DNA from 2 places in the Paenibacillus sp. OSY-SE genome. Region 2 is predicted to be linked to the other one. Evidence: predicted binding sites of a transcription regulator. Region 2 holds the regulator's gene; the other holds the start of a gene.
The links. The regulator Rex, encoded in region 2, represses fermentation and respiration genes when NADH is low (regulators of the CRP and FNR family bind a similar motif). The targets are predictions, from matches to a motif close to TTGTGAAATATTTCACAA.
Positions count from the first base shown of each region.

Region 1: a site for Rex is predicted at 1,886-1,903, ahead of nirB (nitrite reductase large subunit NirB). Genes of this name have one in related genera too.

Region 1 is NZ_ALKF01000201.1:1,648-5,823, reverse strand. Features, by position in the region: gene A372_RS0126895 (beta-galactosidase) at 1-1,689, opposite strand, end outside; gene nirB (nitrite reductase large subunit NirB) at 2,119-4,176, shown strand, end outside.
Region 2 is NZ_ALKF01000184.1:61,498-65,673, forward strand. Features, by position in the region: gene dinG (ATP-dependent DNA helicase DinG) at 1-2,283, shown strand, start outside; gene A372_RS0116040 (redox-sensing transcriptional repressor Rex) at 2,292-2,939, shown strand; gene A372_RS0116045 (amidohydrolase) at 2,936-4,176, shown strand, end outside.

The sequences.
Region 1 (4,176 bases), on a different contig from region 2:
ATCCGGTGTCATTGCCCAACGTTCCTGCAGCAGCCGAATATCGCCTTGATATCGTTCCTTCAGCCATTCTCTGAACGCCGCAACCTCGTATTTATCCTTCGCGCTGCGCGGTCCGGCGAACACGCGCTTCGGATCGAATACGGACGGTTCGTTAATCAAGTCCCAATGCACGTGGGTGGAATGACGATGACGTTGTACAATGGCGCCGATGAATCGTTTCTGCGCTTCCACGCTGCGCGGATCAAGATACGGATTGGACCCTTCCCACAGTTCTGGTGCGAAGGAGAAGAAGTTGAAGCAGATCTCAATGCCATGCCTTTTGGCCGTCAGGAAGAAGGCGTCGATCGCCCGCAGCACATCCTCGGCCGGATGGCCGTCCACATACATCACATGACGATAAGCCGTCCAGATTCCAGTTCGAATCATGTTGATGCCGGCCCGCTTCATCTGCGCCATATCGCGATCCCATACCGCTGCGTTCGGCAGAAAAATGAACTTGCGCGCGACATCGCTGGACATATACGTCATGCCGACTATCGGCATCGGTTCGCCGTCGCGCTCGAAATAATCGCGGCTGACCGTTAAGAAGGAGCCGCTTCTCAGAAGCACTTCATCCCGGCACCAGAACCCTTGATGGAGATGACGCACTTCTCCGAGGCTGCTGCGCAAGCTTGCAGTTGCCCGGTACATCCCCGGCTCTAATAGTATGTCAGGAAGGAAGGACATCACTTCCAGCTCCCTGCCGCAAGCAAGCTCTAGCTTTTCCTCCCACAGAAGGTTACCGCTATCATCATGCAGCGTCAATTCCCCCAGCCACGTGATGGGACGGTCTTCCGCATACTCGCTTCCTCTCAACAAAGGAGTTCCATTGCGGTAAGCGTGTCTCGCTTGCGGCAAATATTGCGATTGCAGCGTCAATTTCGGTCTGTCACCCGGATCGTAACAAGCGACGCTTGGCTTCAACCACCATTCGCTTACACCTTGTGCGCAGTATTCAGCCCAGTCGGTTAATTGCTTGATAGAAGACAGGTTCCAGAAAGCTTCTGAGAGACGCTGATTGACGAACAGCCAGCGTGATCCGGAGAAGGTGCCCTTCGTATTCTCGAGCAGGACGACCGGCGCGCCGATTTCACGCTGATCCTTGGATACAGCCGTCACGAGCGGAGTAATGTGTGCATCCATCGATCCTGCCGACCCATGTTCTCCTGGGCAATCGTCGTTCCGTGTCACCCACAGCACGAAGCTGCACGTTGGCTCTTTCTCCCATGCGAAGACCGCATCGGCGAAGAGAGGACGTTCTTCGTTCGCTACAAAGCGGGAGAAGCGTTCGTCATTAACAGTCATGCATTCATGGATTTGCAGCTGCTGGTGATATGCGGTCTGTTCCGGTTCGGCAATCCAGCTGTTGCCGTCCTGATAGACAGGAGTGCGGAATGGCGCTCCGCCAATGCTTAACAGATTCCCGCCCCGTTGCAGGAAGGACAAGATTGATTTCCAGGCATGCTTAGGGAAATAAGGGGCGTGAAGATTGATGAACACTCCGTCTTGAAGACCATCTAGCGTCTCGGACAAACGATCCGCTTGCACAATATTCCACTTTTCAGTAAGCGTTTGCAGAATGTCCGAACGAAGGGGATCCATAGATATAGGCATGTTCGGATCATACAGACATACATAAGAAAGACTCATATTATATAGCTCCTTTATTCATTGCAGTCAGCAAATTGTTCACAACCCATTATAGTTGAAGGCACATGGTTTGTCTTTATAAGATATTCCTATTTTTAAATTAATCGTGCACCCTTTGAGCCCTATGATCCGGAATATTGATGAACCGACCATTTGGATGAACAAATTGTGACAAGCCGATAGCAGATTTTTAAATTTGTGAATATTGCCACAATCGGAGTGAGTGTAATCACACTACGGGTTCATATATTTCCAGTAAGATACAGGTGTGATCAGCGTATCATGACTATGAAGTTCATTGGGAACATGCAGCTAGATAGAGATAGAGGAAGAACGGCACATTTCGTTATATTATGTGAAAAATAGAACATGTACATGTTTGTAGTCCGCTTGCTTACATCATGCGGGGCGATGGAGGAGGAACCAATCATGAAACGGAAACTGCAATTGGTCGTTATTGGAAATGGGATGGCGGGAATGAACGCGGTGGAGCAATTGATGAAGCTGACCGACAGCTGCGACATTACTGTCATCGGTCAAGAGCCGCATCCAAATTACAACCGCATTATGCTGTCCTACGTATTGGATGGCAGCAAGACGATGGATGATATTGTCATCAACCCGCGTGCTTGGTACGACGAAGCGGGCATTACACTTCATACGGGCACGACAGCGACTAGGGTGGACACGACCCGCCGCGTCGTCGTGATGGACAACGGGCACGAAGTCGGTTATGACCGTGTCATTATTGCCACGGGTTCGACGCCGTTCATCCTGCCGGTTCCAGGAGCGGATAAACAAGGCGTCATCGGATTCCGCAGCATAGAAGACTGCGACCGGATGATGGAGGCTGCGAAGCTATACAATAAAGCGGCCGTCATTGGCGGTGGCTTGCTAGGTCTCGAGGCAGCGAAAGGTCTCGTACAGCTCGGAATGGACGTAACGGTTGTCCATTTGCCGGATTTCCTGATGGAACGGCAGCTGGATGAGAAGGCCGCCCGGATGCTGCAGACGGAACTGGAGCGGCAAGGGCTTAAGTTCGCGCTCGGCAAACAGACGCAGGAGCTGATCGGGGGAGAGCGAGTCGAAGGACTGCGCTTCAGCGACGGTACCGAGCTGGAAGCGGAGTTCGTCGTTATGGCCGTCGGCATCCGCCCGAACGTGGAGCTCGCTCGTGCCAGCGAATTGACCGTCAACCGCGGCATCGTGGTTGACGATTATATGCGCACCTCAGCACCGGACGTATATGCCGTAGGCGAATGCACGGAGCACCGCGGTGTGTGCTATGGCCTCGTCGCCCCGTTGTTCGAACAAGGGGCGGTGTTGGCTAAGGGATTGGCTGGAGTGGAGACGAAGCCGTATGAAGGCTCGGTATGCTCAACGAAGCTGAAGGTGTCCGGCGTGGACGTGTTCTCGACAGGCTTGTTCCTGGAGACGCCGGAATGCGTATGCGTGACGTTCCACGATGCTTGGAAAGGGACCTACAAAAAAATCGTCTTAAAAGACAACGTCATCGCTGGCGCGGTGCTTTTTGGCAATATCGATAACGCATCAAAATTGGAACGGCTCGTCAAGCAAGGCGCGGAAATGACGGAGGAGCTCTACAACGAACTGACCGGAGCAGGAGGTTGCTGCGGCACCAAAGCGAATGCGGCGGCCGACTTTGCCGACGATGATATCGTATGCGGCTGCAACGGCGTCACCAAAAAAATGATTGTGGACGCCATCACGGAACAGGGCTTGACTACGCTCGACGAGGTGAAAGCCTGCACAGGCGCATCCCGTTCTTGCGGCGGATGCAAGCCTTTAGTAGAACAACTGCTGCAGCATGTGCTCGGGGACGGCTTTGAAGCTGGGGGGAGCAAGCAGGGGATATGCGGCTGCACGACGATGTCGCGCGACGAGATTGTAGCGGCTATTCGCGAGAAGGGGCTCCGCGCGACGAAAGAGATCATGAACGTGCTCGACTGGAAGCAGGAGGAAGGCTGCTCGAAGTGCCGCCCGGCACTGAACTATTACTTGGGCATGATTTGGCCGCAGACGTATCAGGACGAGAAAGAATCGCGCTTTGTCAACGAGCGCATGAACGCGAACATTCAGAAGGACGGCACCTATACAGTTGTTCCGCGCATGTACGGCGGTATGACGACACCTGCGGAATTGAAGAAGATAGCAGACGTATCATTAAAATACAATGTGCCGCTTGTGAAAATGACTGGCGGACAACGGATCGATATCGTCGGCGTGAAGAAGGAGGATTTACCCAGTGTATGGGAGGAGCTGGATATGCCTTCCGGGTATGCCTATGCCAAGTCGCTGCGCACCGTCAAGACTTGCGTTGGCGCGACTTATTGCCGCTTCGGCACGCAGGATTCGATGGGAATGGGCGCACTCTTGGAACGCAAGTTCGAGCGCATTGACTATCCTGCTAAAGTAAAGTTCGCTGTTAACGGCTGCCCGCGCAACTGTGCTGAATCGTGCACGAAG
Region 2 (4,176 bases):
CGGGACGTGTCCGATTGGGACGAGAAGGAAGGTAACTTTCCATTCCGTCAGCTAACGTTGAAGCAAGGGGATTGGACGGATACCCTTCCTCCGCGTGAAGGTTCAGAGAGCAGTCCGCTCAACAATGTGACGTTCCGTGGCTTTATGGATGAAGTGAGGAACAATTTGGCGAGTCTGTTGCCGAATTACGAGCCGCGTGAAGCTCAGGAACAAATGTTTAACGAAGTGATGGAATGCCAGGAGCAGGACCTTCATCTCTTGATTGAAGCTGGAACAGGCACTGGGAAATCACTTGGATACTTGCTCCCTTCCTTATATTACAGCGTATCTCAAGAGAAGAAAGTGATTGTTAGCACGCACACTATCAATTTGCAAGAACAGTTGAGACAGCGTGATTTACCGCTTCTGGAGAAGATTGTTCCGTTTCCTTTCAAAGCTTCGGTGTTAAAAGGACGCAGTCACTATTTGTGTTTGAGAAAATTTGAACATAAAATAAATCATAGAGAGTTCGTTCATGCGCGTGACGACAGCATAACCGCTGCTCAGTTTCTCGTCTGGCTAAGCCAGACGGAGCATGGCGATGATGAGGAGCTGCATTTGGTCCACAAAGGTCCAGATTTCTGGGATACGGTGTCCAGTGATAGCGACTCTTGTCTGAACCGGGCTTGCCCGTGGTTCCGGCGCTGCTTCTATCATCGGGCGAAGAATGAAGCGAATTTGTCGGACATTATTATAACGAACCATTCTCTGCTGTTCACCGATGTCATTGCCGAACATCGTCTGTTGCCTACCTATGAACACTTGGTCATAGATGAGGCTCATCATTTTGAAGAGACGGCAGGCAAACATCTAGGCATCCATTTGCAATATTTTTCACTCATTCATCCGTTAACGCGGCTATTCAAAGACAGCAAGAATGGAGCATTGATCTTGCTTCAGATGCGGCTCCGCCTATCCGGTCACGAGAAAGCGCTTATCTGGGCAGAAGGAATCGACAAGCTGCTCACGCAAATCGTCGACGTGAAGGAACAATGGGACCGTTTGAATGAAGTCTTGTTCCAATTGCTTCCTCCGACTGAGAACGGACAAGCCGAAGCCGCCGGGCAGACGGTATTCCGGTTGCCGTCGGGCGAACGTCCAGAAGCTTGGGCCGGCATCACCGAGCTGGAAAGCGACATCCATGTCCGGCTTAGCGATATTGTTCGGTCAGGAGAGAAGCTGGCCAACGAATGGAAGGATTACGATGACGATGAAATTCAGGGCGTTGTCGTGGACGTGACGGGATTGTTCAAAGAATTGGGCCTAGTTCGGGATGAATTCCGCAACTTTATGCAGGGGAAAGACCCGGAAACGGTCTACTGGATGGAAGGGAATTCCCAGTTCAAGCATAAATCGATGCATATGTACGCAGTCCCGGTCGATGTGAGTGATGCACTGAAACGGTATTTTTTTGAACCGAAGAAAAGTGTAATTCTGACATCGGCTACGCTGTCGGTCGATAAATCATTCCAGTTCGTGGCAGAACAAATCGGGCTGAAGGATGCGGAGCGGGATGGACGGCTGCACACGGTCATATTACCGTCACCGTTTAATTACCGGGAACAGGCATTAGTCGTTATCCCACGTGATTTCCCGAGCGTAAAGGGCGCATCAGATGCAAAGTTCAACCAGATGTTGACGCAATCGATAGCGGATGTCGCGCAAGTAACGAGAGGACGAATGCTTGTGCTCTTCACCTCGTATCGCATGCTGCGGGATGTATATGCGCCTTTGAAGGAAGCGCTGAGCGTTCACGGGATTCACGTGCTTGGACAAGGCATTGACAGCGGTAACCGCAGCAAGCTGACCCGCAGGTTCAGGGAGCAATCCGCTTCCGTCTTGCTGGGGACGAGCAGCTTCTGGGAAGGGGTGGACATTCCTGGAGATGCACTCACGTGCTTGGCGATTGTTCGACTTCCGTTCCAGCCGCCGAACCACCCGTTGGTCGAGGCAAAATCAGAGCGGCTGAAACGGCAAAATCAGAATCCATTCCGGAAGTATTCCGTGCCGCAAGCCGTTATCCGCTTTAAGCAGGGATTCGGCCGATTGGTGCGGACCTCGCAGGATAAGGGAATTGTCATCATCTATGATACGCGCGTGATCGAAACAAGCTATGGCAAGCACTTTTTATATTCCTTGCCGGGACCAAAGATGGAGCACATGGCTGCAGAGCAGTTGGTTCCGCGCATTGAAACGTGGTTGGACGATAATCAAAAGACGTTGAAGAGCGATGAGGGGACTTGATTTAAGATATGAAAACATTAAAAATATCTGAAGCTGTTGTTCGACGTCTGCCGGTCTATTTGCGTCATTTGATAGAACTGAAGCAGCGTGAAGTATTGACAGTTTCTTCTCAGGATTTGGGCCAGAAGCTGGATTTAAATCCAGCGCAAATCCGCAAGGACTTGGCTTATTTTGGAGATTTTGGACGCAAAGGCATTGGTTATGACGTATCTTATTTAATACAGCAAATCCGTCATATATTGAAGCTGGACCAAATTATTAACGTTGGCCTGGTCGGTGCCGGTAAACTGGGGCATGCGTTGTGCAATTACACGGTCTATTTGAAAGACAACATGAAAATCGTAGCTGTGTTCGACGCCATGGAGTCCAAGATTGGCACGGATATTAATAATCTGAAAGTTCAACCTATGAGCGAAATGATCACAACGGTTCGAAATCAGCACATCCGTATCGGAATTATTACGGTTCCGGCCGCGGAAGCGCAATATGTAGCGGAGCAATTCGTCGAAGCCGGTGTAGAAGCCATTTTGAACTTTGCGCCTGTTATTTTGAAGGTTCCGTCTCATGTGCGCGTGCATACTGCCGATTTCACAACGGATTTGTTTAGCCTGGCTTATTATTTAACGGATCAGGGAAAGGAAGTTCCAGTCCAATGACAAAGCGAATCATTATTGAAAATGGCGCCTTTGCGGTACTTAATGCTCAATCCGGGCAAACCTCAACCAAGGGAACGATGGTTATTGAAAATGATCGAATTGTCCACTTGGGAGATTCACTTCCCGCGCAGTTCGATACGAGTGATGCAGAGAGAATAAACGGCAAAGGTCTGTTCTTCCTGCCTGGTTTAATCAATACGCATGGTCATGCTGCGATGTCGCTCCTGCGCGGGTATGGTGACGACATGGTGCTGCAATCGTGGCTGCAGGAGAAAATGTGGCCAATGGAAGCGAAATTTACGTCACAGGATGTGTATTGGGGAACCGCATTATCCGTCGTTGAGATGCTTAAGGGCGGAACCACAACGTTCGTCGACATGTATGATCATATGGATGAAGTCGCTAAAGTCTGCGAACAGTCTGGCATTCGGGGCTGTCTAATGCGCGGCGCAATCGGGCTGTGTCCTGAAGACGTCCAGGATGCGAAGCTTAAAGAAGCGGTTCAATTCGCAAAAGACTGGAACGGCAAGGCGAATGGACGGATTACAACCGTGCTGGCGCCACATGCGCCATATACGTGTCCGCCGGCATTCATTGAGAAGTTCGTGCAAGCGGCACATGATATGGATTTACCTCTTCATACACATATGTCGGAGACGAAGGCGGAAGTGGAACAGAACGTGAAGGATTATGGGCTCCGTCCGGTTGCTCATTTAGAGAAATTAGGCTTCTTCTCCCGGCCGTCGTTCATTGCACACGGGGTACATTTGACAGATGAAGAAATTGCGACTCTGGCTCACTACCATGTAGCTGTGTCTCATAATCCAGGCAGCAACCTCAAGTTGGCGAGCGGTGTAGCTCGGGTTCCTGAATTGTTGCGCGCAGGAGTTGTCGTCTCTCTCGGAACGGATGGTCCGGCCAGCAACAATAACTTAGACATGTTCGAAGAAATGCGGCTTGCTGCGCTTATACACAAAGGAGTATCGGGAGATCCAACCGCGATTCCGGCTGCAGAAGCGCTGCGCATGGGTACCGTATACGGGGCGAAGACGATTTCGCTTCCTGATGTAGGATTGCTTGAGGTCGGTATGAAGGCAGATATGGTTGCGGTAGATATCGATCAAGCTCACTTCATTCCACATACGGATCTCGTATCTCACATGATTTACTCCGCTTCGGCTAAAGATGTGAAGCATGTGTGGATTGATGGAGAACAGGTCGTGAAGAATGGCGAATG